Regions from separate parts of the Rhodobacter sp. JA431 genome, predicted to be linked through region 2. Evidence: riboswitches for the same ligand, from Rfam matches in the RefSeq annotation. Region 2 holds a riboswitch; the other holds the start of a gene.
The links. Region 2 has a riboswitch for thiamine pyrophosphate ahead of thiM (hydroxyethylthiazole kinase). Riboswitches for the same ligand answer to the same signal wherever they lie in the genome.

Region 1 (15,033 bases), on a different contig from region 2:
GAAAACAGATGCCCGCCCCGTTTGCGGCGCAGTTCAAACTCCCACGCGCGTTTGGGGTCGAACAAGATCACCGCTTCCACGCCCATGCAGCCGTTTTTGGTGCCACCAAAACTTAGCGCCTCGATGCCCGCTTTCCACGTCATCTCGGCCGGTGTGCAGCCCGCACTGACCAAAGCGTTGGCAAAACGCGCGCCATCCATATGCACAGGCAGCTTGAACTCTTGCGCCACGGCGCAAAGCGCGGCGACCTCTTTGGGCGTGTAAATCGCGCCCGCCTCGGTCGCATTGGTGATCGAGACCATGCCGCGCTGAACATTGTGAATGCCCCCGCGCCCGGTGTGGGCGATCGTGCGGCGCAGGGCTTGCGGGTCCATTTTCGCATCGGCCCCATCGACCAACACGAGCTTGGAGCCGCCGGTGTAAAACTCGGGCGCGCCGCATTCGTCTTCTTCGATATGGGCGTTGCGATGGCAAAAAATCGCGCCCCACGGCTGGGTGAGCGCCGCACAAGAAAGCGCATTCGCCGCCGTGCCGGTGGGCACCAGATACACCGCCGCCTCTGGCGCTTCAAAAATCTCGCGTAGGCGCGTGACCACCGCTTTGCTTTGTGCATCCGCCCCGTAAGAGGCCACATGGCCCGCATTGGCCGCCGAAAGCGCAGCCATGATCGCAGGCGCAACGCCTGCGGTATTGTCGGAAGCGAAATGCATCACAGATCCTCGATCACGTAGTCTTGCCAGTCATCCTCGGGCACTTCGGCCTCGGACACCGTCCAGCCGCGCACCGAATGCCCCGTTTCATGCACCGTCTCGGTCGAACCAGAGATCAGATAGTGCCACTCCGGCAGGGGCTTGCCCTCCCACCGCAGCCGATAGGCACAGGTGACGGGCATCCAATAGACGCTTTTCTTGAGCGATTTTGGCGTCAGCCGCACACATTCGGGCACGTAATCGTGGCGGTTGGGGTAGCTCATGCAACGGCAGGTGTCGCCATCGAGCAGCTTACACGCCACACGGGTGAACTCCAATTCGCCCGTGTCTTCATATTCGAGCTTGTTGAGACAGCATTTGCCACAGCCATCACAAAGCGCTTCCCATTCAGCGGGGCGCAAGGCGGTGAGCGGCAAGGTCCAGAATTTGGGGCGCAGAGTGGTCATTGCGCGCAACCTGACAAAACCGAAGCAGATTGGAAAGGGGGCTCAGACGTTGGCGAGGATTTTCCGCGCCTGATCGCAATCTTGTGCCATCTGTTTCATCAAGCCCTCGAGCCCATCGAACTTCATTTCCGGGCGCAAATAGGCCACCAGCGCCACAGAAAGGTGCTGATCGTAAAGATCGCCATCGAAATCGAAGATGAAAGTCTCCAGATTCGGGGTGTTTTCGCCAAACATCGGGCGCACCCCAAGGCTCGCGGCCCCGTGGTAGCTGCCCGCCTGCGGGCCGGTCAGCACATCCACTTTGACGGCATAGACCCCAAGCTTGGGCAGATGCAGGCCAGAGACCGACATATTGGCGGTGGGGAAGCCCAGCCCCTTGCCACGTTTGTCGCCATGCAGCACCGCACCTTCGATCCTGTGCAGGTGGCCCAGCATTTTCGCGGCATCTTCGGGGCGGCCTTCGCTCAACGCGCGGCGGATATTGGTGGAAGACACTTCCACCCCATCAATGTGCAAAAGCGGCGCGACCGTCACCTCGTAACCGTAGCGGTGACCCAGTTCGATCAGTTCCGCCGTGCCCGCCGCGCGGCGCTTGCCAAAGCGGAAATCGCCGCCCACGGTCACATGCGAAACGCCCAAACCCTCGGCCAGCACTTCACGGGCAAAGGCTTCGGGCTCCATCCCCGCCAGTTCTTTGTTGAAGGGCAGCTCAAACAGCCGCTCGACGCCCAGTTTTTCCAGCCGGTGGCTGCGGGCCTCGGCGTTCATCAGCCGGAAGGCAGGTGCATCGGGGGCAAAGACCTCGCGCGGATGCGGCTCAAAGGTGATGATCCCCAAAGGGGCCTCGGTGCGCGCAAGGTCGATCACCGACTGGTGGCCCAGATGCACCCCGTCGAAATTGCCCATCGCCACCGAGGCGCCGCGCGCCTCGGCCCCTAGGCCCGTCCAGTGGGTATAACTATGCATCCGTCCCCGCCTCCGGCGAGGCCGCCGGCCGTGTCGTTAGCTCTTGGCAGCGGGCGCCAGAACCTGCGCCTCACCATCGATGACCACCGTATCGCCCACGCGGCAGCGGGTTTCAAGGGTCACGCGGCGCTTGACCAGGTCAATCGCGGCCACTGTGACTTCGGCGGTCACCACATCGCCCGGGCGCACCGGAGCGCGGAACTTCAGCGATTGGCCCATATAGATCGTGCCATGGCCGGGCAGTTGCTCGCCAATCACCGCCGAGATGAGACCCGCCGACAGCATGCCATGCGCGATACGGCCTTTGAACATAGTGCCCTTGGCGAAGTCTTCGTCCAAATGCACCGGGTTATGATCGGTCGAAACCTCGGCAAAAAGCTCGATATCGCGGTCGGTGATTTCTTTGGTCAGCGAGCGGCTCATGCCGACTTCAAGTTGGTCGATGCTGATCGTGCCACGTTGGATCGTGTCGGTCATGGGGCGCTCCGGGCCTGAGTTCATGTTGCACTGCGGCATAACACGGCGGCAGCCACCATGCAAGCGCAGCGCAATTTAAGAACGCAAGAAAAAGCCTTGACGCAATATAGTTTCTCGAAAGATCTCAGCGCAGCTTGCCGACCGTATATTGCGGGTCTTGCTGACGCGCCCCGAGCCACCCCCCCAACAGATCCGGATCGGGGTTTTCCTGATCGGGACCAAACTGCTCTGCCGCAAGCCCGCCGGTGATGAAGAGAACGTCGATCCCCTCGCCCATCGCGCCAGCCACATCGGTGTTGATACCATCGCCAATCGCCAAAATGCGGCTGTCATCCACCTCGCGCAGTTCCGTCAGGCGGCGGCGCGCCAGATCATAGATCGGCGGATGCGGTTTGCCGAAGTAAAGCGTCTTGCCGCCCATCTCCTCATAAAGCGCGGCCAAGGCCCCGGCGCAGTAAATCCGTTTATCGCCCATATCGACGACAACATCGGGGTTGGCACAGAGCATCGGCAGACCGCGCGTTTTCGCCGCCAAGAACCGGGCGCGATAATCTTCGGGCACCTCGTTCACTTCATCGAAGGGACCGGTGCAAACGATCCCTTCGGCCTCGTCAAAATCGACTCGCTCGATCATGGCGCGGCCCGCCCAAGCGGCAGGAACTTCTTCAAAGAAACCATCATCCTTCGACGGCCCCAAATGCCAAACCTTTTGCCCCACCGCGCCCGCAAACATCGCATCTTGCGCGGCGTCGCCCGAAGATACGATCCCATCATATACAGCGCGCGGCACGCCCATCCGATCCAGCTGCTCCCCCACGAATTTTGCCGGACGCGGTGCGTTGGTCAGCAACATCACCGCACCACCGCGCGCGCGGAACGTGGTCAGTGCCTCAACCGCCGCCGGAAACGGGCGCACGCCGTTGTGAAGGCAGCCCCACAAATCGCAAAAGACAGCGTCATAACGATCAGAAATTTCGTCGAGCGAGCGGATGATACGGGTCATGGGTGGCCTTTCGGAAGTATGGCGCAGGGCTTAAGCCCCAGCGCGCAGGCAGCTTATGGCATTGATACGACAGAATGGCAAAGGTTGTGCCGGGGCCTGCACCACCACCTGTGCTTGCCCCGCCCCCCCAAGCTGCGGTATCTGTTTTGTTCACCACCACCAAAGAAAGCGAGCAGCATGGCCGGCGATCTTCTCTCTTCGTCCCCGACCGAAACCTATGACGCCTCCTCGATTGAGGTGCTCGAAGGGCTCGAACCGGTGCGCAAACGCCCCGGCATGTATATCGGCGGCACCGATGAACGCGCGTTGCATCACATGGTGGCGGAAATCCTCGATAACGCGATGGATGAGGCCGTGGCGGGCCACGCCAACCGCATCGAGCTAGAGATGAACGAAGATGGCTCTGTGACGGTGCGCGACAATGGCCGGGGGATTCCGGTCGACCCGCACCCCAAATTCCCCGGCAAATCCGCGCTTGAGGTGATTTTGTGCACGCTGCACGCGGGCGGCAAATTCTCCAACAAAGCCTATTCGACCTCGGGCGGGTTGAACGGGGTGGGCTCATCGGTGGTGAACGCTCTCTCTGACATTATGGTGGTGCAGGTCGCGCGCAACCGCGAGCTTTTTGAACAGCGCTTCTCGCGTGGTGTGCCGCAAGGCCCGGTGGAAAAGCTGGGCGCGGCCCCGAACCGGCGCGGCACCACCGTGACCTTCCACCCCGATGAGCAGATTTTTGGCTCGCTGACACTGAAGCCCGCGCGGCTTTTCAAGATGGCGCGCTCGAAGGCGTATCTGTTTTCGGGCGTTGAAATCCGTTGGAAAACGGCGATCCCCGATGGCGACACGCCGACGGAGGCGACCTTCCACTTCCCCAATGGCTTGGCAGACTTTTTGGGCGAAACGCTCACCGGGGCCTCCACCTATTCCGACAAACCCTTTGCGGGGCGGGTGAGCTTTGAGGAAAAGTTTGGCGTGCCCGGCTCCGTGGAATGGGCGATTAACTGGACCCCGGTGCGCGACGGGTTCATCCATTCCTATTGTAACACCGTGCCTACGCCCGAGGGCGGCACCCATGAAACGGGCTTCTGGGCCGCGATTTTGAAAGGCATCCGCGCTTACGGCGAGCTTTCCAACAACAAAAAAGCCGCGCAAATCACCCGCGAAGATATGCTGACGGGCGGCTGCGCGCTGATTTCAATCTTCATCCGTGAACCCTCGTTCGTCGGGCAAACCAAAGATCGGCTTTCGACCGAAGAGGCCGCAAAATGGGTCGAAAGCGCCGTGCGTGACCACTTTGACAACTGGCTCGCGGCGGACCCGAAATCGGCTGGCGCGATCTTGGATTTTCTGGTGCTGCGCGCCGAGGAACGGCTGCGGCGGCGCGCGGAAAAGGAAACCTCGCGCAAATCCGCCACCAAAAAGCTGCGCCTGCCCGGCAAGCTGGTGGATTGCTCGGCCACGAACCGTTCGGGCACCGAGCTTTTCATCGTCGAAGGCGACTCGGCTGGCGGCTCGGCCAAAATGGCGCGCGACCGGACCAATCAGGCGCTCTTGCCGCTGCGCGGTAAGATCCTCAACGTGCTCGGCGCGGCAAGTTCGAAACTCGGCCAAAACCAAGAGATCAACGATCTTGCGCAAGCGCTTGGCGTGGGGCTCGGCACAAAGTTCCGCGTCGACGATCTGCGCTATGACAAGGTCATCATCATGACCGATGCGGACGTGGATGGCGCGCACATCGCCAGCCTGTTGATGACCTTTTTCTTCACCCAAATGCGCCCGCTGATCGACAAAGGGCACCTCTACCTCGCCTGCCCGCCACTTTACCGCCTGACCCAAGGCGCGAAGCGGATTTATGTGGCCGACGAGGCCGAAAAAGAGAAATGGCTCAAGAAAGGCCTTGGCGGCAAAGGCAAAATCGATGTGCAACGCTTCAAAGGTCTGGGCGAGATGGACGCCAAAGACCTGAAAGACACGACGATGAACCCCGCCACCCGCAAGCTGATCCGCGTCACGATTGACGACGAATTCGCGGGCGAAACCGATGATCTGGTGGAACGGCTGATGGGCAAAAAACCGGAACTGCGGTTCCAGTATATTACCGAAAACGCCCGGTTCGTTGAAGAGTTGGATGTGTGAGAGGGCAACCCAACACAACCAACTTACAGCCGATGGCATAGTCCTGCCCCGTACCCCAAACTCTCTTGGTCTAGACGTTTGCGCCTTGGGGTCATTTCGGGCGCTTGTGGCGTTGTGAGCGCATCTTAAACGTCAAGCCTCACCCTCAAGCGCTTCAAATACCTCAAAAATACAAAGCATTTACCCTTTTGACTTCACCAAGTTTTGGAGATTTTGAGCGATCCAGAAACGTGCGGGGCATGCACTTCACAGGGGTCTTGGGTGACGACCTATACGTTCACGGGCTACAATTTCACCGATTACGTGCCGGTGAGTGGCGCGCCCAATGTGGGCGCGACGTTCCGCATTAGCCCGGATTTTGACGCCGCAACCGATGCGATCACCTTCACCGTCACCGATGATGACACAACGCTTTCGGGTGGCAGCGGGTCGATCCAAGATGCGACGCAGCAAACCGCCACCGTTACCGATGCGCTGGGCAGCACGCTTTACTCCGGCACGATCCGGATCGGCTGGGAAGCCACCTTCACCCTGCCCGATGGCTCAACCGTCCATGTTTGGGATGTCTGGACGGGGGATAGCGGTGGCTCGCGGATTGGGCTGATTGCCGATGCCGAACTGCCCCCCGGTGTCACCTTCCAGATCACAGATTATGTGGAAGGCACCAGTTCCGCCGTTTGGCCCAGCTATTCGGCGATTTCCGACCCGACGACCGACCCAGACAGCAGCCAGACGATCCTTGGTGGGAACTTGGCGGATTCGCTTTACGGCGGCGATGGCGATGACAGCATCGACGGGGGTGCAGGCAACGACACGATTGATGGTGGTGCGGGCAATGACACCATTGATGGCGGCACAGAGAATGATGCGATCTATGGCGGCACGGGGGACGACAGCCTCACCGGCGGCAGTGGCGATGATCAGATCTGGGGCGATGACGGTGCTGATACGCTTTCAGGCGGCGCGGGCAGCGACAACCTAACGGGCGGGGCGGGCGACGACCTGTTCCTGATCAGCGATGCCGACGATTTCGACAATATCGATGGCGGCACCGAGACTGACACGATTGAGTTCAGTTCCAGCACGCAAGGGGTCACCGTCACTTGGTCGGGCGTCACCTCTGGGAGCTATGATTTTGACGCCACGACCGGTTCGGGCAGTTTCAACAATGTCGAATCGATCACCGGCACCGATTACGATGATACCTTTAATGCCTCTGGCGCCGGATCGGGCGTGTCGGTCGATGGCGGTGCGGGCGATGATGTTTTCACCGGATCGAATTTTGCCGATAGCCTGACCGGCGGGCTGGGCAATGATACAATCACCACCGGGACCGGGGCCGATACGATCTCGATGACCTCGGGCGACGGGGTCGATACCGTCACCGATTTTGACCTTACGGGCCTTGGCAGCGGGCCAACCACCGACCAATTGGATACCTCCGCGCTCACCGGCGGCACCGGCACGGGCGGTACGGTCCGCGCCTTTGACGTGGTTGTGACCGATGATGGCTCGGGCAATGCGCTCCTGACCTTCCCCTCGGGCGAGCAATTGCTACTGACGGGTGTCGCACCTGCCTCTATTAGTTCCGCTTCCAGCCTGCATGCGATGGGCATTCCCTGCTTTGTCGCGGGAACGCAGATCGCCACGCCCTCCGGGCCGCGCAAGGTGGAAAGCTTGAGGCCGGGGGATTTGGTGCTGACTCGCGACCACGGCGCGCAACCCGTTCTATGGGCCGCAGGGCGAACAATCGCACCCCTCACGCTCGCGAACCGCGTTGCGCTGCGCCCGGTGGAGATTCTTGCCAACGCGCTTGGGAATACGCGACCTTTGCGGGTGTCGGCCCAACATGCGGTTTTGGCGGAGATTGGCGGCACTCCTCAGCTTTTGCGCGCCAAACATCTGGCGGAATTTGCGCCCCATCTGGCGCGTGTGCTCCAGCCGAACCGCGCCATATCTTATCACCATCTGCTTTTGCCCACCCATGCGCTGATCTGTGCGGAAGGGGTGTGGAGCGAAAGCCTCTGGCCCGGCCCGATGGCCTTTGCCGCGCTTTCGCCTGCCGACAAAGCGGGGCTTTTACGCCTGCGCCCCGATCTTGCGGCGGGGCTGCTGGGGCTGGCACCGATCGAACCGGCCTATGGGCCGCCCGCGCAACCGATCTTACGGCGGCGCGCGTTGCGCCACCTTTTGGGCGGGCGTCTCACAGCCTGATCCGCTCTCGACCTAGTGCAAATGTCCCGAGCATCCGCGGATGCCGCGAGCCAAACCACTTTGCGCTTGCGCCGCGCTCGGTTCCCTCTATCTTCCGATTCCACCTCGGGGTGCCCAGTTGGGCTGAGATGCGCTTGCGCGAACCCGTCGAACCTGAACCGGTTAAGACCGGCGGAGGGAAGGTGCCGGGCTCTCCCGGCCTGACCCCGCCCGTCAGGCCATTGGAGAGAGAAATGACCAAACCTCTGATGCTTGCGGGATGTCTTTTGGCGGCGCTGCCTGCCTTTGCAGAAGATATGCCCACGCTCACCGTTTATGCGCCCGAATATTTCACCTCGGAATGGGGCCCGGGCCCAAAGATCGAGGAAGGCTTTGAAGCCATTTGCAAATGCGATCTGAAATTTGTCGCGGGCGATGTTCTGCCGCGCATCTTACTTGAGGGGGAAAACACCCAAGCCGATGTGGTGATTGGGCTCAACACCGATGTTTCGGCACGTGCGCGGGCGACCGGGCTATTCGCCCCGCATGGTCAAGACCTAGCAAGCCTGACGATGCCGGTCGCTTGGGAGGATGCGGTTTTCTTGCCCTTTGATTGGTCGGAGACAGCCTTCATCTATGATCGCACCAAGCTCGCCAATCCGCCCGCCTCTTTTGCCGACCTGCTCGCGGCCCCTGCCCATGCTTACAAGATCGCCATTCAAGACCCGCGTGCCTCAACCTCGGGCCTCGCGCTGCTGCTTTGGGTGAAGCACATCTATGGCGACAAAGCGGGCGAGGCTTGGGCAAAGCTTTCCCCAAAGGTGCTGACCGTCACGCAAGATTGGTCCGAAAGCTATGGGCTTTTCACCGAAGGCGAGGCGGATATGGTGCTGAGCTTCACCACCTCGCCCGCCTATCACCGCATCGCCGAGGGCGATGACACAAAGGTCGCCGCGATCTTCCCCGAAGGCCATTATTTCTACGCGGAACTCGCTGCCCAACTGAAAGGGGCGAAGCACCCCGAACTTGCGCAGGCGTTCATGGATTATATCCTGTCGGACGCTTTCCAAGGCATGATCGCCACCGCAAACTGGTCCTATCCGGTGATAGAAAAGCCGGGCTTCCTGCCCGAAGGTTTTGCCACCCTACCGCGCCCCGAAACCACCTTCTTCTATTCGGAAGAAGAGGCCGAGGCGTTGCGCGGCCCGGCGGTTGAGGAATGGCGCGCGAATTTCGGCAAATGATCCCGGCGGCGCTGGCGGCGACTTTGGTGGCCGCGCTGGTGCTGGCGCCCCTTGGTGCGGTGATTGTCCGCGCCGGGGGGCTTTCGGCTTTGGCTCCCTCGGATCTGGAGGCACTGCGGTTCACGCTTTGGCAAGCGACGCTTTCGGCGGCGATCAGTTGCGCCTTGGCGGTGCCCGTGGCGCGCGCGCTGCATCGGCGCCGCTTTCCCGGGCGCGGGCTTTTTATCGCGCTGATGGGGGCACCGTTTTTGCTGCCCACCATCGTCGCCGTGATGGGGCTTTTGGCGATTTTGGGGCGCCGTGGCGTGGTCAATAGTGGGCTCACGGCACTCGGCTTGCCGGAGCTTTCGCTTTACGGGCCGCAAGGCGTGGTGGTGGCGCATGTGTTTTTGAACCTGCCGCTCGCCACGCGGATGCTGCTGCATGGCTGGCAGGCGATCCCGTCTGAACGGGTGCGGCTAGCGTTGTCACTTGGCCTTCCGCCTGCGCAAATCCACCGCCAGTTGGAGCGCCCGATGCTGCGCGCCATCCTGCCCGGCGCGTTCTTGGCGATTTTCCTTGTCTGCCTGACCTCTTTTGCCGTGGCGCTGACCTTGGGTGGTGGGCCGCGCGCCTCTACGCTGGAGGTGGCAATCTATCAAGCCTTCCGGTTTGAGGCCGATTTGGGCCGCGCCGCAGCGCTTTCGGCACTGCAAATTGTGCTGGCGCTGGTCGCCCTTGGCATCGCATCGCGGCTCACCTTGCCCAGCGCTTTTGGCGCGGGGCTCGACCGCGCTTTGCCCGCGAATTTAGCCCCCGGCCGCCTGCACCGCGTGATCGACGCCACTGCCCTTTTGACCGCAGCGGCGTTCTTGCTGGCGCCACTGCTTGCCATTGCGCTGCGGGGCATTGGGGAAATCCCAACGCTTCCCGCTTCGATCTGGCACGCGGCCCTCACCTCAATCTTGCTCGCAATCGGCGCAACGGCGCTCACCCTCGCGCTGGCCCTGCCGCTTGCCCTTGCCGCGCCGCGCGCGCGCTGGGCCGAAGCGGTGGCGATGCTGCCGCTTACGGCCTCGGCTTTGGTGCTGGGGACGGGGCTGTTTTTGATTGTCCGGCCCTTAGTTGCACCCACCGCGCTCGCATTGCCAGTGACGCTAATCGTCAACGCCACGCTCTCTCTGCCCTTTGCGGTGCGGCTGCTGCTCCCCGAAATCCGCACTCTTCAGGGCGATTATGACCGGCTCGCCGCGAGCCTGAACCTTACCGGCTTTGCCCGGCTAAGGCTGCTCACGCTTCCCCGGCTTGCCCGCCCCTTAGGCTTTTCTGCGGGGATCGCCGCCGCCTTTTCGATGGGCGATCTTGGCGTAATCACGCTTTTTTCGGATGGTCAGATTAAAACCTTGCCACTCGCGCTCTACAGTCTGATGGGCAGCTACAGAATGGATCAGGCCGCCGGAGCCGCTTGCTTGCTGATGGCCCTCACCTTCGGCCTTTACGCCCTCTTCGACCGGATCGGAGCCCATGCTGACCCTCGATAAGCTCCTGATCGAGCAAGACAATTTCCGGCTCCGCGCCGATCTCACCCTCAAGCGCGGCTCCTGCACGGCGATCCTCGGCCCTTCGGGTGCGGGAAAGTCCACGCTGCTGACCACGCTGGCAGGGTTCCTAAACCCAACCTCGGGCCGCTTGCTGTGGGACGGTGAAGATATCACGACGATGGCCCCCGGCCTGCGCCCGCTGTCGATCTTGTTTCAAGATCAAAACTTGTTCCCGCATCTGAGCGTGGCGCAAAACCTTGGGCTCGGCATCTCGCCCCGCCCAAGGCTTAGCGCGACCGATCATGCGCGTATTGCCAAGGCGCTTGACCGCGTTGGGCTTTCGGGGATGGGGGCGCGCAAGCCGGGGTCGCTTTCGGGCGGGCAGCAGGGGCGGGTGGCGCTGGCCCGATGCCTGTTGCGCGCCAAACCGCTCTTGTTGCTGGATGAGCCCTTTGCAGCGCTTGGGCCCGCGCTGAAAGCCGATATGCTGGCTTTGGTGGCCGAGATTGCCGACGAACAGGGCACTACGGTGATCATGGTCAGTCATGACCCAAATGACGCCAAAGCGCTTTGCTCAGAAACCGTGCTTTTGGCCGATGGTGTCGCGCAGCCTCCCCGCCCCACCGATGATCTGTTGGCCGACCCGCCGCCCGCACTCGCGGCCTATCTTGGCCGATAAAGCACAGCAGCGCCCCCTCACCGAGCCGTGCCTTTGCAAGCCCTTGGTGCATCGGTATAACGGGTTCAACAGCTAGCCACCCCAACGGATGGACCGATGATGATTTCGAAATTCGCCCTTTTGCTGCCGATGGCCGCCGCTTTGTCGCTTTCTGCTTGCACCAATCCCGAACCCGCCCCGGTGACCGATCCCGTGCCCACGCCGCATATGACGGCGCCGGTTTCACAACTGGGAGCTTTGGAAGAGCGCGAACCCGATACCTGCCACGCCGCAGAGTACACTTCGGCGCTGGGGCAACCTTCGGCCATCATCCCGACGCTGGGGATCACCCGCCCGATCAATGTGGTCGAATGGCGTGGGATCGAGCCGCAGGAATATAATCCGCAACGGATCGTGTTCCGGCTCGATGTGAACGGCAATATCTTCAACATTGATTGCGGCTGAGCCAAAGCTCAACCGCACACGGCCCAGAAGGTCTGGTTACATCTTGAACCGGCCGTGGCAATCCTTGCAGGCGGCCTGAACCGGGTTTAGCGTATCGGCGATATCTTTGGCCGATCCGCCTTTTAGCTCATTTGCGGCCTTCAAAAGCCGGTTCACCTTCAGGCGAAACTCAGAGCGTTCCTGCCAAATGATCGGCAGCGCTTCGGAAACGGGATCATCGGCGGGCGCTTTGAAGGCAGGGCCAACTTGGTCCGCATCGCGGCGCAATGCCTCGATCACCGCTTCGATCTTTTCAGCATCATAAGCGATTTTACCGCTGGCCGTTTCAGACAACAGCTTGGTGTGCGCCTTGAGATCCTGCATCAGCGCGATCCGCGCCTTCACATCAGGGTCTTTTGCCTCTTCCCCCGCGATGGCGGCGGTTCCAAGGGCAAGGCTCAGGGCCATCATCGGGATCAGTCTTGCGTGCATCGGGGCCTCCTCGTTCGTGGCGGCAAGATGCGGGCAATGCTGCGGCAAGGCAACCAAAAGCCGATCACGAAAACGAAAACCCCGCCCTTGCGGACGGGGTCTATCGTGCGAAAGCCGCCCCGGTGAGCGAACTGGGTGGGGGCTGTTGACCGCCCACCGGGGCTTCAGCGTTTTCCGCTGCGTTCCCTTTTCGCTGCAAAAGCAGGCGCAACTTCGCTGGCTAAAAGACATTTTTCAGACCATTTTCGGGCCATACCAAGGCAAGGTAAATATCTGCAGACTGCGTTTTTCACGGGGCATTGATTTGCTGCTTCGGCGGTGTCACCATTTGGTCATGACGCTGCAACCACCAAGCCCGTTTCCACCGCCTTCTTCTGCGCCCGCGCAGGTGGCTTTTGACAGGATGGAGCTTGGCGCGATCCTTGGCCTCTATGGGCGCATGGTGGCGATGACCGAGGCGCGCGACTATGCGATGAGCTTTTTGCGCGATCACGCGGTCTTTGCGATCTTTCGGCGGACCGCAGAAACCCCGCTTTACCGGATCGAGAAGCGCCCAAGCCTGCGCAACAAACAAGGCCAATATGCGCTGATCGGGGCGGAGGGGCAGGTGCTCAAACGCGGCCACGAACTGGCGCAAGTGCTGCGCGTGATTGAACGCAAGCTGATCCGCGCGGTGGATTGACGTTAGACTGGGCGTTTACGGCCAAACCAACGCGCCTCGCCGCTTGCCGCAATGCGTGCCAAGCACCCGTCGATCGGTTCGTAGACCACCGCCATCGCATGGCCATTGGCATGGAGCAGCAGATCGGGGCTGACGGCTATGGCGATATGCCCCGCCCAAAAGAACAGATCCCCGCGTTGGGTGGAGGTATCCTCGGGCAGGAAATCGCCAAAAGCTGCGCGTTGCAGATCGCTGTCGCCCGGACAGGCGCGGTGGCAAAGCGCATAGGCCAGTTGCACCAAGCCCGAACAATCAATGCCAAAGCTCGCATTGCCACCCCAAAGATACGGCGCTCCCAAAAGCCGCTCGGCCACCGAGACGGGGTCGGTCTCGGGCAGATCAATCGGGCGCAAATGTCTGGCGGGCACCCAGCCCTCGGGCGTGCGGGCCAGATCGCCCGCTTGATCGAGCACCGTGAGCCGCGCACCAAGCGACAGCGCGCCATGCTCGCCACGCTTGATTGAAGCTTCACGGTAAAGATGCGTGCCGCGCGTTGCCACTACATGGGTGGCGGGGCTTGGCGGGGCCACGGCCTGCGCTGTGATCCAGCCGCAATAGCCATCGGCTTGCGCCTGCACAAAGGCGCTTTCGCCGCGCCGCTCAATCACCACAACTTCAGCCCCGTAAAGCAGCTGTCGGTCCCGCCCGCCCTCGGGTTTGGTGGACAGGTCAACGACAGACGTACCAATGCGCGCGGGTTCACCCGGCACAAAAGCTTCGGCTTCCACCTGCCCACGCAGGGTTTCGAGCGCGAAGCGGCCCGAAAACGGGCTCAGGCGCGCGTCACTCATAGCGCGAACAGCGTCGAGAGCGCGCCGCAAATCGCCCGCCCGCCTTGACCAAAGCCGCCCTTTGCGCGGCCCGGCGCAGCGGTTGGCTGCCACGCATAAATGTCAAAATGGGCGAAACGCTCGGTCTCGGTCACGAAGCGGCGCAGGAAAAGCGCGGCCGTGATGGACCCGGCCATACCGCCCGACGGCGCGTTATCCAGATCAGCCACGCCCGGCTCAATCATCCCCTCGTAAGGCACCCAGAACGGCATCCGCCAAAGCGGATCGGCATTCGCTTGGCTTGCCGCAGCGAGCGCCTCGGCCAAGTCTTCATCATCGGTGTAGAACGGCGGCAGGTCCGGCCCCAAGGCCACCCGCGCCGCGCCCGTGAGCGTGGCCATGCAACAAATCAGATCAGGGGCTTCTTCATCCGCTGCGGCCAAAGCATCGGCCAAAACCAGCCGACCCTCGGCATCGGTATTGTTGATCTCGACACTCAGCCCCTTGCGCGAGGTAAAGATGTCACCGGGGCGGAAAGCGTTACCCGCAACCGCATTTTCCACCGCCGGGAGCAAAACACGCAAGCGCACCGGCAGACCCAGCGCCATGATCATATGCGCGGTGGCGAGCGTATTGGCCGCGCCGCCCATGTCTTTTTTCATCAGCCCCATGCTGGAGCCGGGTTTGAGGTTCAGCCCGCCCGTGTCAAAGCATACCCCTTTGCCTACCAGCGCGACCTCCGGCCCCGCATCGCCCCAGCGCAAATCAATCAAGCGCGGCGCGCGGGGGCTGGCCTGCCCAACGGCATGAATGAGCGGATAACCCTGAGCTAAAAGCTCTTCCCCCACCACGGCGGTGACCGTAGCGCCATGCAAAGCGCCAAGCACGCGGGCAGCCTCTTCAAGCTCCGCAGGCCCCAGATCATTGGCCGGGGTGTTCACAAGGTCACGCGCCAAAGCCTCGGCCTCGGCCATCACCTCAAGGCGATGGGCGTCCACACCCTTAGGTGCCACAAGCCGCGCGCCGGGGGCTTTCGCCTCGGCATAACGATCAAACCGATAGCCTTCAAACAGCCAACCCAGTGCTTCGGTTGAAAGATCAAACTCCTCCAACTCCCCCGCAAGCTGCCACGCGCCTGCAGGCAGCTTGGCGGCAAAGCCTGCAAGCGTGAACCGGCTCCGCGCGCGTTTTTCGGCACCGCCAATCCCCCCCAACGCGCCCGCAAGCGCGCCGGTTTCGTCCGCCAACAAACA
Region 2 (15,033 bases):
ACCGCGATGCCAAACCGCTGCGGCTGCTGCTCTCTGCCGACCCTGACGCCGGACAGATCATCTGCCCGGGCTCCGAGGTGGGCCAAGCGGGCGAGCAAATCCGCCTTGTGGCGCGGCATGTGATGATCACGCCCGAGGGCGACACGGTGGATATCTTGCTGATCCACCACGAAGAGGCGCATCAATTCTATGCGCTGCCGCTCTCGCCGATCATCCCGCGGGTGGATTACACGCTCTTGGAGGCGACCGACGATCCGGGCGATGTGCGGCTGTCCGACCTTGTCTGCATTGCTTTTACCACCGGCACGCTGATCACCATGGCGGGCGGCGCGCAGCGCCCGATTGAGACGCTCACCCCCGGTGAGCGTGTGCTCACCCGCGACAACGGCCCGCAACCGGTGCGGCTCGTGGCCAAAACCACGCTCCGCGCTTTGGGCAGCTTTGCACCGGTGGTGATTTCGGCGGGCACGTTGGGCAATGAAAGCGATCTGGTCGTCGCCCCGCATCACCGGGTGTTTCTGTATCGGCGCGGCGAGCGGCGGCTGGGCGACACCGCCGAAATTCTGGTGCAGGCAAAGCACCTTGTCGATGGCGAGCATGTCTGGCGGCGCGAAGGCGGCTATGTCGATTACTATGCGCTGGTCTTTGACCATCATGAAATCGTCTACGCCGAGGGCGTGCCGGTCGAAAGCCTGCAGGTGAGCGAGGCGACGCTGAGCCTGATGCCCGAGGAGCTGACCGCCGAAATCCGCGCCCGTCTGCCCGATCTGACCCACACGCCCCATTTTGGCACCGAGGCGGGCAAAGACCTGCTGGATATGGTGGGCCGCGAGGCGCTGTTTCGCAAAAAAGACTGACGGCGCTTGGGAGGCCGCGCGAAGGGGGCTCGCCGCCCCCTCTTGGGCTACGCCCAATTCACCCCGCAGATATTTGTGCCAAGGTGAATGGGAAGGACTTTTTTGTGTGGGGAGAGAGGGCCGCGCCCGACCCGGCGTGGGCGCTTTAAAACAGGTGTGCTGGGCAGTTTATGGGGCCAATAACTGGGCCGTCAGTTCTGTTTGAAACGGTGCAATGCGCCCGCCCATGTGGGGTGAGGTGCGCCCGGAAAACGCTCCAGTGGAGCGTTTTCAGCACCGAATGGTCGAAGCCCCACGGGGTCGGGCGCGGCCCGGGCTGATCGCCCGCGCCAAGTCTCGCTTCAACTCCCGCCCATCAGCGACTTCCCATCGGATGCCGCCTTCACGGCATCTGCCAGTTTCTTGCCGCCGAAGAGAACGCCAGCCAAGCCGGTTGCCGCAACCATTGGCACCCCACACAGGGTCAACCCCGCAACAGAGAGACCGGAAAGCCCAAGCCGCCAAACGCTATCTGTAATGTCGGCGGCATTATCGCGCGGCCAGCTTTTCAAATGGCCCGCATAGAGTTCCAACAAAGACTTGGTTTGCTCGGCTTCTGGCAAAGAAGGTTCCGTCGCGGCCTCCTCAACCGATTGGCGCAGCGTTTGCACTGCCTCTGCCATTGCGGTCAAGCGGCGGATCAGGGCGCGCGCCTCCTCGCATTCTTCATCGGAGGACCAGCAGTTGATCCCCTGCAAGCGACGTATTTCTAGGTCGATCTGGCCATAAATCGCATCAAAAGTCGGCGGCAATGTCAGGCGGTTGACCTTAATGGCTTTTTGAACTTCGACCACAGAGAGTTCGAGCGAAACCGGCTGCACAACCATGTCCCGTTTGTTGCGATACCGCGCCTCAATCTCCGCAATCAGCGCCGCGACATGCTCCGCGCCTTGTTTCCAATCCTCATCCGCAATCAGCGCAAGATCCTCATCCGCAATCAGCGCAAGATCGGTCAAAAGCTGCGCGTGACTTTCCCAATCGCCGGTCAGCGGGCGGCCCGCGACTGCGGCTTCATACCAGCGGATCCAGAAATCATGGCCGAGGTTTGTAGAGAACCAGCCTTGGGCAGCTTGCCATGCCTCCTCAAACCAATCTGGTTCTTGATCGGCCCAAAGAGGGGCGGAGCGCGGCAAGTCCCCCGCCTCAATCGCAGCAACATCCTGCAGCATCGCCTCCCATGCGGCGGTGGAGACGGCGGCGGAGTCGGCGGCGGAGTCGGCGGAGTCGGCGGCGGAGTCGGCGGCGGAGTCGGCGGCGGAGTCGGCAGATTCGGCGGAGTAGACGGCGGAGACGGCGGCGGAGACGGCGGCGGCGGAGAAGGAGTCGGCGGAGTAGAAGGCGGAGACGGCGGCGGAGACGGCGGCGGAGGCAGCCTTTTTGATCTCCGGGGCCGGGTGCGCCATATAGGCCCCCGAGGTCAAAGCACAGCGCAAGACTGGCAGGGCTGTCAAATCACGTTTGCGCGCCCAATCCTCCCCCAATCGGAAGACGAACAGCGGCAACACGCGCATCGCCGCGCGATGGGCAAGCGTTACTGCCTCGAGCTGACGCGTTTCCTCGGGCCGCGCCTTCAGCCACGCACTCAGCGTTTCTCTGTCTTTAATCTCACGCGCCTGCACCATGCGCCCACCCCTTGCCGCTTGGGTCAAGTTTGGCGGGGGTTGGGCTTTGGGGCAAGCGGGGCGTTACATGGAGAAGGAAATGCCACAGCCGCAAGAACTCGTCGCATTCGGGTTTTGCACCACAAACCGCGCGCCGATCAGTTCTTGCGTGTAATCAATCACCGCATCTTGCAAAAACGGCAGGCTCACAGGGTCGATCAGCACTTTTTGCGCGGCCAAATCGCCCTCGCCCACAATCACCAGATCTTCCGCGGCCGCTGTCGCCTCTAGTTTCAGATCATATTGAAAGCCAGAGCAGCCGCCGCCCTCCACCGCCACGCGCAAAGCTTTGGGCGCGGGCTCTTTGGCATTGATGGCAGCAAGGCGTTCAAAGGCGCGGGGGGTCACTTTGGGGGGCAAAAGCATGGGCTGGAACCTGTCGTTGGGCTGACTATAAGTATAGGAAGGACATGGGCCCACGACAAGGCGAGGTGAAGGATGCTGCAACCCTATGCGTGCCAACCGCAAGCAAGCCGGGGGCGGCTTCATGAGGAAAGCTATTCGACCTTTCGCACGCCGTTTCAGCGCGACCGGGACCGGATCATCCATTCCTCGGCGTTTCGTCGGCTCAAGCATAAAACCCAAGTCTTTGTGGAACATGAGGGCGATTATTACCGCACCCGGCTGACCCATACGATTGAGGTCGCACAGGTGGCGCGCACGATTGCGGGGGCGTTGGGGCTCAACACCGATCTGGCCGAGGCGGTGGCTTTGGCGCATGATTTGGGCCATCCGCCCTTTGGCCATACCGGCGAAGATGCTTTGGCGCTTTTGATGGAGCCCTATGGCGGTTTTGATCACAATGCCCAAGCTTTACGCATTGTGACAAAGCTGGAGCGCCATTACGCCGATTTTGACGGGCTGAACCTGACATGGGAAACGCTGGAGGGCATCGCCAAGCACAATGGCCCGGTCGATCCGCCGTGGAACTATGCTTTGGCGGGCGTGAACGGGATGTGGGATTTGGAGCTTGGCACCAATGCTTCGGCGGAGGCACAGGTGGCGGCGGTGGCCGATGATTGCGCCTACAACCACCACGACCTGCATGATGGCCTGCGCGCGGGGCTCTTTACCGAAGCCGATCTGTGCGAACTGCCGGTGCTGGGGGAATGCTTCGCCACGGTCGACAAGCTTTATCCCGGGCTGGACCCAATGCGGCGGCGGCACGAGGCTTTGCGGCGCGTCTTTGGGGTGATGGTGGAAGACGTGATCGCGGTGGCGCGCAACCGGTTGGAGGCGTTGCAGCCGCAATCGGTCGATGACATCCGCAACATGCAAGGGCCGATCATTCGCTTCTCCAAACCGCTTTATCAAAACATCAAAGCGATCAAGAGCTTCCTTTTCACCCGCATGTATCGCGCGCCCACCGTGGTGGTGGAACGCAAACGGGTGACGGGGATGGTCAATGCGCTCTTCCCGCTGTTTTTGGAGCGCCCCGAGCTGCTGCCAGATGATTGGCAAGAAGATGTGGCGAAGGCACTGGCCAAAGGCAATGAAGAAGGCCGAACCGAGATTGCCCGCGTGGTGCTGGATTACGTCGCCGGCATGACGGATCGGTTCGCGATTCAGGAATACACGCGGCTGGTGGAAAGCGCCTAAATCCCGCCAGCGAAAGGCGCGTCCGAAAACCGCGCCTTTCTCAAGCCAGGGATGGCAAGTCTTGCGGCGGCAGCGTGACAGGGTCCAGCACCGCAACCTCAAAGGTCGCGTCGCGCGCAAGTCTTTCCAGTTCGCTCATCAACGCACGCAGTTGCGCATCTTCGCAATGCAGGGCGGTGAAAACCTCGTCAAGATCGGCGCTGCCGCCCCGGATCACATCCAGAACGCCGAGGTCGCGCATCACCTCCAACTCGCAAGCGGCGATCCGGTCGAGCAGGCGACGGCGATGGCGCTGATCCAGCCACGGCAACTGCTGAACATGCAAGCGCAATTGTTCACAAAGGTCTTTTGCGCGCGCTTGCACCTGTTCAACCATGGAAAAGCGCGGCGTCAGATAAAGCGCACTGTGGCGGCGCAAAAGCGCATGCGCCGTTTCCAGCATCCGCGACAATCGCAGGAGGTATTCACTCCGCTCCGCCGGATTGCGATCAAACTGTGTCTCAAATTCATGCAAAAGTGCCAAAACGCGCGGCGGCAAGGCTTCTGGATCGGATTCCGCGAGACACAACATCACATCAACATCCGCTCGCCGAATACTTTCGCTCAACAAACAGGCATGAACCAAATCCCGTAACGCCTTAAGCATAAATCTGTCACCCTAAACAGTACCGCGTCGCGTGCACCAATACACAGAAGCGCCATGAATAAAATAAGGCGATATGACGCCCCTTTAATTGGCCCCACTCTTGCACGGTCTAAATATAGAAAATAAGGCAGTCAGGAAAAATTTCCGTGACGCCTTGCCCTACTGCATCATTTCCTTCGTCGCGCTCAGCTTCACGCCTTCATAGTCGCGGGTCACGCGGTCGATGTCCCATTGCAGGCGGGTCAAGAAGACAATGTCGCCATCATGGTCATGGGCGATGTGCTGCTTGTTCACGTTGACGAGCTTTTCGACCAGATCCTTTGGCCCCTGCACCCAGCGCGCCGAGGTGAATTGCGAAGGCTCAAACCGCACCGGGATGCCGTATTCGATCTCGATCCGGCTGGCGAGCACGTCAAATTGCAGCGCGCCGACCACACCGACAATGAAGCCCGAGCCAATTGCGGGCTTGAAGACCTTGGCCGCGCCTTCTTCGGCGAATTGCATCAGCGCCTTTTCAAGATGCTTGCCCTTCATCGGGTCGGTCGAGCGGACCGATTGCAAGAGCTCCGGGGCAAAGGACGGGATGCCGGTGAAGCGCAGCTTCTCGCCCTCGGTCAGCGCGTCGCCGATGCGCAATTGCCCGTGGTTCGGGATGCCGATGATATCGCCGGCCCATGCCTCTTCAGCCAATTCGCGGTCCGCAGCCAAAAACAGCACCGGGTTGGAAACGGCCATTGGTTTGCCGGTGCGTACATGCATCACCTTCATGCCACGGGTAAAATGGCCCGAAGCAAGGCGCACAAAAGCCACCCGGTCGCGGTGCTTGGGGTCCATATTCGCCTGCACTTTAAAGACGAAGCCGGTGACCTTTTTCTCCTCCGCCGAAATCTGGCGTTCGGCGGCGCGTTGCGGCTGCGGCTCGGGGCCATATTCCCCCATGCCGTCCATCAATTCCTTCACGCCAAAGCTGTTGATCGCCGAACCAAACCAGATCGGCGTCAGATGCCCTTCAAGGAAGCTTTGCCGGTCGAATTTGGGCAGCAACTCACGCGCCATTTCCAACTCTTCGCGCAATTGCGCGAGTTGTTCGGCGGGCACATGCTCAGCCAGTTTGGGGTCGTCCAACCCCTCGATCTTGATGCTTTCGGCGACCTTGTTGCGGTCCGCCCGGTCCATCAATTCAAGACGGTCGTGCAAAATATCGTAGCAGCCCAGAAAGTCACGCCCCTGCCCGATCGGCCAGCTGGCGGGCGCCACATCAATGGCGAGGTTTTCTTGGATCTCGTCGATGATCTCGAACGTGTCGCGGCTTTCGCGGTCCATCTTGTTACAGAAGGTCAAGATCGGCAGATCGCGCAGACGGCAGACCTCAAACAGCTTCCGCGTCTGGCTTTCCACCCCTTTCGCCCCGTCAATCACCATGATCGCGGCATCAACGGCGGTGAGCGTACGATAGGTGTCTTCGGAAAAGTCGCTGTGGCCGGGGGTGTCGACAAGGTTGAAGCGATAGTTGCGGAACTCAAAGCTCATCGCCGAGGCGGAAACCGAGATACCCCGGTCTTGTTCGAGCTTCATAAAGTCCGAGCGCGTGCGCCGCGCCTCGCCTTTGGCCCGCACCTGACCCGCCATTTGGATCGCGCCCCCGAAAAGCAGGAACTTTTCGGTCAGCGTGGTCTTGCCTGCGTCGGGGTGCGAGATGATCGCGAAGGTCCGACGGCGGGCGATTTCGGGCGGGAGGACGGGTGCGTTGCTCATGGCGCGCCTTTACCGCAAGGCCGCGCGCGGGGCAATGGGGCCGATTCTCGCAAAAGCTGTCACAATTGGGCCTTTGCCTTGATCCGCGTCATAGTGCGGGAAACGACTCGCGCTAAGATTGAAAGATGCTGCCTAAGGGGCAGTGCTCCGCAGGCAGCGCTTCAGGAGGAGGCAAAGCCATGCAAGACGACGACTATCGCGAATACGGTGGGCTGGGCGTGATGCAGGAGGATACCGCCAAGCGCCAAAACGTCAAAGATGCCGAACGTAAGGGCCGTGAACGCCGGGAGGGCTATCAAAACGGCAAGGGCGGCATGCCAAGCGATGACGGCTATGGCCACATGAGCCCAGAAGAAAAGGCCGCCTATAAGAAAGGCTATCGCGGCGATTGAGCCGCTGCGCGAGATTGGGCGCATCCTGGCAGACGGGATGCGCCCCGTTTGAGGGAGGAGACCATGACAAGCCGTTCGCCTGACCGCGAATTACCTTTTGGCAAGTTTGAGGAACACACCTGCCCCTATTGCGGGGCCCCGCTGATTTACCGCAAGGATTTCCGCGACCATCTCACCTTGAAAGTCTGCTGCCATCAGGCCGAGGGGAAAGACCCTTGGCCCTACCCCTATCCGCGTGGGTTTGATGGGCCGGGCGCGGATGACGAGGCGTTTGAGCCCCGCCACGACCACGAGCGCGCCTAGCTCGGCAAAGGCACCGCCCCTGACGCGCGCCCCGCAATTTGCGAGGCCTTGAGGGAATGCGAATCGCTCTTTGTGCGCGCGTTGTGCGCAGCACGGGGCGTCGCTTTGCGCGACGGCCCCCTTTAAACCTTCGCGATGATTGTATTTTTGCCCCCGGGCGCGAATGTCGCGCGCGGGATTGACGCGTGCGAAAAAGGCCTATTGATCCCGATCATAGATTTATTCACACTTATGGCTCAAACTGAGACAGGTTAGCCCTGCGTGCTTGGAGGAACACGTTGTGGCGTTTGGATGCGGGGCGCATGCTCACGCATCCGTGAAAGGAGTGCGCCATGGGAAGGGCTCAGACGACCACTGTCACTGCCGCCACTGCGGCCCGTGAAACCGTATTATGCCCCTATTGCGGGGTGCCCTTATTCTCCGCCCGAGACCGTGCCGATCATCTCGACAGCCGCGCCTGCTGCTTGGAGAACCGCAGCTGGGATTGCGCTGATCTGACCGATCCGCATGATCGCTGCTGCCGCACCAACACGCCCACCCGCCGTTCGACCCCGCGCCGCGCCTTCTAAGCCGCCGCGCACTTCCCTTCTGCGGCCCCGCCCCCTATCAAGGGGCAAAGGGAGGCCCGCATGAAGATCGCCAGCTTCAACATCAACGGTATCAAAGCGCGCGCTGAGGCCCTTCCGGCGTGGCTGAAAGCGGCCGAGCCCGATGTGGTGGCGCTCCAAGAGATCAAATCCACTGATGAGGCCTTCCCGCATGAGGTGCTGGATGGGCTGGGCTATCAAATCGTCACCCATGGGCAAAAGGGCTTCAACGGCGTCGCCCTTCTGAGCCGCTTCCCGCTTGAAGATGTGGTCTGTGGCCTGCCCGGTGACGATGAGGATGTGCAAGCCCGCTGGATTGAGGCCACCGTTGTGGGCGACCGCGCGGTGCGGATTTGCGGGCTTTACCTGCCCAATGGCAACCCCGCGCCGGGGCCGAAATATGACTACAAGCTGGCGTGGATGGCGCGGATGCGCGCGCGGGTGCAAACCCTGCTCGCCACTGAAGAACCGCTTGTATTCTTGGGCGATTACAACGTCATTCCGCAAGATGAAGATGCCGCCAAGCCCGAGGCGTGGCGCGAAGATGCGCTGGCCTTGCCGCAGACCCGTGCAGCCTTTCGGCGGCTCTTGCATCTGGGGCTGACCGATGCGTTTCGCACCCGTGTGGCAGGGCCGGGGCATTACACCTTTTGGGATTACCAAGCGGGCGCATGGCAGCGCAACAATGGCATCCGTATCGACCATCTGCTGCTGAGCCCGCAAGCGGCGGACCTTCTGCGCGAAGTCGGCATTGATAAAGAGGTGCGCGGGGGCGAGAAACCCTCTGACCATGTGCCGATCTGGATTGATCTGAACGCCTGATCACATCCCAAAACGGCGCAAGATGCGGCTGGTGGCAAGGTTCAAAACCAGCGTCATCGCGACGATCACAAGAAGGGCCGCAAACATCAATTCGGTGCGCATCCGGGCATTGGCCATCAGCATCAGATAGCCAAGGCCCTTGGAGGCGCCGACCCATTCGCCAATCACCGCGCCGGTGGGCGCATAGGTCACCGCAATGCGCAGCCCCGCCCCAAGCTGCGGCAGCGCGTGCGGCAGCCGCAGCCACCACAGCGCACGCAGCGGATGCGCCTTGGTGATGCGGGCCAGATCGCGCACCGGTTCGGGCGTGGCGCAAAGCCCGTCATAAAGGCCTGAGGCGACGGGGAAGACCACCAACAGCACCACCATCGCCACCTTTGGCCCCGCGCCATAGCCGAGCCAAAGCGTGAGGATAGGGGCGAGCACAAAGACCGGCAGCGCTTGGCTGGCACTGAGCAACGGCCCGCAAAGCTTTGAAAGAAAATCCGAAAGCGCCATAGAAAGCGCAAGGCTGACACCAAGGGCAAGGCCCAGCACCAAGCCCACCATGACCTCGCTCAGCGTGACCAATGCATGGGGAGCAATCAGCCCGACCTCCGCCCAGAGGGTGCGAACGACAGCCAGCGGCGCGGGCAGAATAAAGGGCGCCACAAGGCCAAAGCTGGTGAGCACCTGCCACGCGATCAGCGGCAGCAAAACGGGCCACACCCGGCTCATGCCACCGCCCCCCGCATCTGCCCCACCAAAGCCGCCGCCGCGCGGGCAAGCGCCGGGTCGCCCAAATCCACCGGATGCGGGCCAGCAAGCGCGGGCAATTCCTCCAGCCGACCGGCGCGCACCAGTAAAATCCGGTCGCCCAGACGCAAAGCCTCTTGCGGGTCATGCGTCACCATCACCACGGCGCGGCCCGCCAGCCGCGCATGGGCGAGGTCATGCATCATCGCACGGGTGGGAACGTCGAGCGCGGAAAACGGCTCATCGAGCGCCACCAGCGGCGCGTCTTCGGCCAGCGTGCGGGCAAGCGCAAGCCGCTGCCGCTCGCCGCCAGAAAGGTCCGCCGGGTAAGCCGCCCCGCGCCCGGCCAGCCCCACCGCGGCCAAAAGTGCCTTCGCCCGCACCGGGGGCAGGCTTTCGCCGCGCAACCGCGCCATCAGCCGCAAGTTCCCCAAGACACTAAGCCTCGGCTGCAACAGATCGCTTTGCGCCATCCAGCCAATCAGCGCGGGCGCGTGACGGGTGCCCTCAAGCCGCGCCGCTGTGGGCAGGCCCGCCAAAAGCCGCAAAAGCGTCGATTTTCCCGCGCCAGAGGCCCCAAGGAGGCAGGTCCAGCCCCGATCAAGGCGCAGGTCAAGCGCCTCGACCAAAACCCGGTCCCCCAGCATCACCCGGCCTTGCAGCCCCGCAAGGCTCATTGCGCGATCGCCTCCACCGCAGGGGCCGCCGCAATCAAACCGCTGTCCGCCAGAAAGGCCCCAAACGCAGCATAGCGTTCAGCATCGAGCGCCACGGGATCGCGCGCAAAATGCGGCCAGCTATCTTCCCAGGCTTTGGCATTCAGCGGGTCGTCAAGTTCAGACGCGTGGGTTTTGAAATCCGCCCAGCCCTGCGCTGGATCGGCGGCAATCTCTTGCGCGGCGCGCGCGGTGGCGGCCAAAAACCGGCTGATGCGCGCATCTCCCGCCAGATCAGCGCGCGCGACATAGATCAGCTCATCATAGGGCGGCACGCCGTTTTCCTCGGGCAAGAAGCAGCGCCCTTCATGCCCGGCTGCCGCCATTTGATGCAGTTCAAAATTGCGAAACGCGCCCGAAACGGCCTCGACCTGCCCCGCGACGAGCGCCGGCGTCAGCGCGAAATTGACGTTGATCTGCGTGGTCTGCGCCGGGTCGACACCATTGAACCGCAACATCCGGTGCAGCAAAGCCTCTTCAATGCCAGCGAGCGAAAAGCCAATGCTGCGGCCCTTCAAATCGGCCATGCTTTGCACCGGCCCCGCCGCATCGATCATCACGCAATAAAGCGGGCTATTGATCAGCGTGCCGACGCGTTTGAGGGTGAGCCCCACATCATGCGCCAGATAAAGCTGCGGCTGGTAGCTCACCGCGATATCCACCTGCCCGGCGGCGGCCATTTTGGGCGGGTCGGCTGGGTCTGCGGGCGGGATAATCGTCACATCCAGCCCAGCCTCAGCAAAATAGCCCCGCGCGTTCGCCACGATGATCGGCCCATGATCGGGGTTCACGAACCAATCTAGCATCACGGTCAGCGGCTCATTCGCTCGTGCCGGAAGCGCCGCACACAGGGCCAGCGCAAAGATTAAAACGTTTTTCATATCAGCCTCTTGCAGCAAAGAAATGATCTAGCGGGCCATGGCCGTGGCCCACTGAGAGCCCATCAGCCGCACAAATCGCGCGGTGGGTATAGGCGCGCGCGGCGCGGGCGGCGGTGATCAGCGTGGGCGCGCGCACAAGCTGGGTGGCGAGCGCTGAAGACAGCGTGCAGCCCGTGCCGTGGGTGTTGGCGGTGGGCAGGCGCAAGCCCTCGATCCATGTCTCGCCAGAGCCATCAAGCAGCAAATCCGGGCTCGCCTCGCCGCCCAGATGCCCGCCCTTGAGGTAAACCGCCCGCGCCCCCATCACCCGCAGCCCGCGCGCCTGATCGCGCATTTCGGACCGGCTTTGCGCGACCGCACAGCCCAAAAGATCCGCTGCCTCGGGCAGGTTCGGCGTGATCACCGTGGCGCGCGGTAACATCACTTCGCGCAGCGCGGTCACGGCCTCTGCCGCCAAGAGCCTGTCCCCGCCTTTGGCCACCATCACCGGGTCCAGCACGACGGGAACGCTGAGCCCCTTGATCGCCTCAGCCACGGCGGAGATCAGCTCTGCCGTGCCGAGCATGCCGATTTTCACCGCATCAATGCGGATATCTTCGCGGATCGCAGCGATTTGCGCCGCGACCATTTCGGGGCGCACCAAATCCACCGCGCGCACGCCTTGGGTATTTTGCGCGGTGAGTGCGGTCAGCGCGGCCATCGCGTAGCCGCCATTGGCCGAAATCGCCTTTATATCGGCCTGAACGCCCGCGCCGCCCGAGGGGTCCGAGCCCGCGATGGAAAGAATATTGGGGATCATCACAGGCTCCATTCTTGCAAAAGGGCTTGGGTCGCGGCTTGCGGGTCGGGCGCGCGGGTGACGGCAGAAACCACCGCCATCCCCGCCACCTCTGTCGCTTTAAGCGCGGGGATATCCGCCAACCCCAGCCCGCCGATTGCGTAGCAAGGCACCGAAACGGCGCGGGCGATCTGCGCCAGCCCATCAAAGCCAATCGGGGCGGCGGCATCGGGCTTGGTGGCAGTGGCGCGCAAAGGCCCCGCGCCGATGTAATCCACCCCCGGCGGCAGCGCGCGCGCCTGATCGAGCGTTTCGATAGAAAGCCCCAAGATCATATCCGGGCCGATTTGGGCGCGAATTGCTTGCACATCCCCATCGCCCTGCCCGATGTGCAGCCCGTCTGCCCCGGCGGCGATGGCGACCTCGACCCGGTCATTGATCACAAGCGTCGCGCCCAAAGCGCGCATCTCGGGCAAAAGCTGGCGGGCAAGCGCCAACAGATCTGCATCCGACGCGGTCTTGTCGCGCAACTGCACCCAAGCGGCCCCACCAAGTGCGGCGGCGCGGGCTTGGGTGGCCAGATCTAAGGGCGCTCCGGGGTCGGTGATCACATAAATCGGCCCGCTCATAGCATTTGCACCTTTGCGCCCGTGGTAAGCTCCTCGGGTGTGAGTGCGGCAAGCGCATCAAGAAACGCGGGTTGAAAGCTGCCCGGCCCCTGCGCCTTGGCGCCCGCCTGCTCCCCGGCAAGCCCGTAATAAGCAAGCGCCGCCACCGTCGCCTCAAACGCGGGCTGGCCAGCCAAAAACGCGCCAATCACCCCGTTCAGCGAACACCCAAAAGCGGTGACGCGGGGCATCAGCGCATGGCCGTTTGCCACCCGCGCCGCCCGTTTGGGCGAGGTCACAAAGTCAACCGGGCCAGAGACCGCGACCACACCGCCAGTGCGGGTCGCGAGGTCCCGCGCGGCGGCCTCTGCGGCAGCGACGCCATCGCCCGCATCCACCCCACGCGCCTGCCCGCCCTGCCCGGCCAGCGCCAAAATTTCCGACGCATTGCCCCGGATCACCGTGGGCTTGAGCGCGAGCAACCCCGCGCACAGCTCTTGCCGGAACGCGGTGGCCCCAACCCCCACCGGGTCCAGCACCCAAGGCCGCGTGTGCAGCGCCATCACCTTGGCTGCGCGCAACATTCCGGCCGCCCAAGCGCCATCAGCCGTGCCGATATTGACCGTAAGCACCGGGGCGAGCGCAGCGAACTCTTCCACCTCTTCGAGCGCATGCACCATCGCGGGCGAGGCCCCAATCGCCAATTGCACATTCGCCATCACATTCATCGCCACGAAATTGGTGATGTTATGAACAAGCGGTGCCGTGGCCCGCATTTGGGCAAGGTGCTGCCCCCAATCTTGATGTTCGCTTTGTGCCATTTTGGTCTCCACAGACGCAGGAGACCGAACCGGCAGCGCAGCGCAAAAGGCCGCAAGCCGGTTTGCGGACTCCCTACGCCAGCATGATCTGGTTCAGGTTCAAAGGGTGCTTCTCAGCCCGGTCGCCCGGACGCCCCTGTCGCGGTGCCCACTATGCACGGCGCGCAAGGCTTGTCCAGCGGCAGAAAACAGGCTACGCGCCGGGGCTGCTTGCTCGGGAGGCTTTCATGGACCACACGCTCGCCATCGACTTTGGCACGTCAAACTCTGCCGTTGCGGTCTGGGAGGCGGGCGCGGCGCGCCGCATCGCGCTGGAACCGGGCGGCGATGTTCTGCCCACGGCGGTGTTCTTTCCCGACGATAAGAGCGCGATGCAAATTGGTTCTGCCGCCGCGACCGCGCTGATTGAGGGCGAAGAGGGCCGCTATATGCGGGCGCTGAAATCGGTGCTGGGCACGCGGCTTTTTCATGAATCGCGGCTTGTGGGCGGCAAGCGGCGCACGCTGGCGCAGGTGGTGACCGAATTTCTGGTCGCGCTGAAAAAACGCGCCGAGGCGGAAACCGGGCGCTCTTTCACCCGCGCGCTTTCGGGTCGCCCGGTGCATTTTCACGCCGACCCCGCCCGCGATGCGCAAGCCGAGGAAGATCTGCGCGCCTGTTACCTTGCGGCGGGTTTTGAAGAGGTGCGCTTTCGCTTTGAGCCCGAGGCCGCAGCGCTCGCCAATCCCGCCCTGCCCGAAGGTCAACTGGGGCTGATCGTCGATATTGGCGGTGGGACCTCTGACTTTTCGCTGTTTCGTAGCGCGCCCGAAGGCGTGGAAATTGTGGCCAGCCACGGCATCCGGCTCGGCGGCACCGATTTTGACCGGGCGATCTCGCTCGACCATGCGATGGTGCATCTTGGTCAAGGCGGGCAATTGCGGCGCGAATTTGGCCCTGAGCTTCTGCCGATGCCCGCGGATATTTTTGTCGATCTGGCGACTTGGGCGAAGATCCCGTTCCTATACACCCGCGAAACGCGCAGCGCCGTGGCGAAGATGGTGAAGCTGGCCGTGGATGCCCGCGCCGTGGGGCGGCTTGCGACCGTGTTGGAAGATGAGTTGGGCCATGATCTGGCCTTTGCGGTGGAGCGCGGCAAGATCGAGGCGAATGCGGGCAAGCCCGGCGCGATGATCCGCATGGGTAAGATTGAGCGCGGGCTTTATGCCGATATCAGCGCCGCTTCGATGGCCGAAGCGCTTTCGCGCCCACGCGCGCAACTGGCCGAGGCTTTGCGCGACACGCTCACCCTTGGCGGGGTGACGCCTGATCAAGTCGGCGCGGTCATCCTCGTCGGCGGCTCAAGCCTGATGGGGCTGGTGGGGGAAGAAGCGCAAGCGCTCTGCCCCGCCGCCACACTTGAAAGTGGGGCCGCCTTTACGGCAGTGATTGATGGGCTTGCGCGCGCGATTGCGGAAGGTTGAGGGCCAAGCGGCCCCCAAACCGACTTAGATCTCGGTCGTCACGTCGTAGCCATGCACCCAGTCGTAGCGGTTGAGCACTTGGCCCGGCGCAATCAGCGAAGCCGCGCGCAAGGCCGCATGGCCCAAAGTGCGCTGGAAGCCCGACAGGTGATAGTTGCGCGCGTTTTGGTTCGCGGCTTCGACAATCGCCTTGCAGCGCCCCGCGCGCATGGATTGATAAACGCCCAAGGCCACCTCATCGCTGTCATGCTTTGAAAGCGCCTGCGCCAAAACCCAAGCATCTTCCAGCGCCATCACCGCGCCTTGCGCGAGGAACGGCAGCGTTGGGTGCGCCGCATCGCCCAAAATCACCGCGCCCCGGCCTTGCCAG

Region 1: it holds a riboswitch for thiamine pyrophosphate, as region 2 does, so the genes downstream of both, CRO18_RS01550 (thiamine ABC transporter substrate binding subunit) here and thiM (hydroxyethylthiazole kinase) in region 2, are expected to answer to the same signal.

Annotation. Positions count from the first base shown of each region.
Region 1 covers NZ_OBMP01000001.1:367,340-382,372, forward strand. Annotated here, with positions in the region: gene CRO18_RS01515 (low specificity L-threonine aldolase) at 1-710, opposite strand, end outside; gene CRO18_RS01520 (YcgN family cysteine cluster protein) at 710-1,156, opposite strand; gene CRO18_RS01525 (bifunctional riboflavin kinase/FAD synthetase) at 1,199-2,122, opposite strand; gene CRO18_RS01530 (MaoC family dehydratase) at 2,159-2,599, opposite strand; gene CRO18_RS01535 (TIGR01459 family HAD-type hydrolase) at 2,724-3,602, opposite strand; gene parE (DNA topoisomerase IV subunit B) at 3,780-5,738, shown strand; gene CRO18_RS01545 (Hint domain-containing protein) at 6,000-7,952, shown strand; TPP riboswitch at 8,049-8,149, shown strand; gene CRO18_RS01550 (thiamine ABC transporter substrate binding subunit) at 8,186-9,175, shown strand; gene CRO18_RS01555 (ABC transporter permease subunit) at 9,151-10,695, shown strand; gene CRO18_RS01560 (ATP-binding cassette domain-containing protein) at 10,679-11,374, shown strand; gene CRO18_RS01565 (hypothetical protein) at 11,471-11,818, shown strand; gene CRO18_RS01570 (cytochrome c) at 11,855-12,289, opposite strand; gene CRO18_RS01575 (DUF2794 domain-containing protein) at 12,624-12,971, shown strand; gene CRO18_RS01580 (C40 family peptidase) at 12,974-13,801, opposite strand; gene CRO18_RS01585 (M17 family metallopeptidase) at 13,798-15,033, opposite strand, start outside.
Region 2 covers NZ_OBMP01000002.1:498,213-513,245, forward strand. Annotated here, with positions in the region: gene CRO18_RS06090 (Hint domain-containing protein) at 1-857, shown strand, start outside; gene CRO18_RS18575 (hypothetical protein) at 1,199-2,518, opposite strand; gene CRO18_RS06100 (iron-sulfur cluster assembly accessory protein) at 2,582-2,923, opposite strand; gene CRO18_RS06105 (deoxyguanosinetriphosphate triphosphohydrolase) at 2,996-4,156, shown strand; gene CRO18_RS06110 (hypothetical protein) at 4,197-4,727, opposite strand; gene CRO18_RS06115 (peptide chain release factor 3) at 4,962-6,557, opposite strand; gene CRO18_RS06120 (hypothetical protein) at 6,737-6,949, shown strand; gene CRO18_RS06125 (hypothetical protein) at 7,013-7,252, shown strand; gene CRO18_RS18580 (hypothetical protein) at 7,585-7,821, shown strand; gene xth (exodeoxyribonuclease III) at 7,882-8,661, shown strand; gene CRO18_RS06135 (ABC transporter permease) at 8,662-9,378, opposite strand; gene CRO18_RS06140 (ATP-binding cassette domain-containing protein) at 9,375-10,073, opposite strand; gene CRO18_RS06145 (ABC transporter substrate-binding protein) at 10,070-10,993, opposite strand; gene thiD (bifunctional hydroxymethylpyrimidine kinase/phosphomethylpyrimidine kinase) at 10,995-11,792, opposite strand; gene thiE (thiamine phosphate synthase) at 11,792-12,400, opposite strand; gene thiM (hydroxyethylthiazole kinase) at 12,397-13,200, opposite strand; TPP riboswitch at 13,253-13,348, opposite strand; gene CRO18_RS06165 (Hsp70 family protein) at 13,428-14,663, shown strand; gene CRO18_RS06170 (FAD-dependent monooxygenase) at 14,688-15,033, opposite strand, start outside.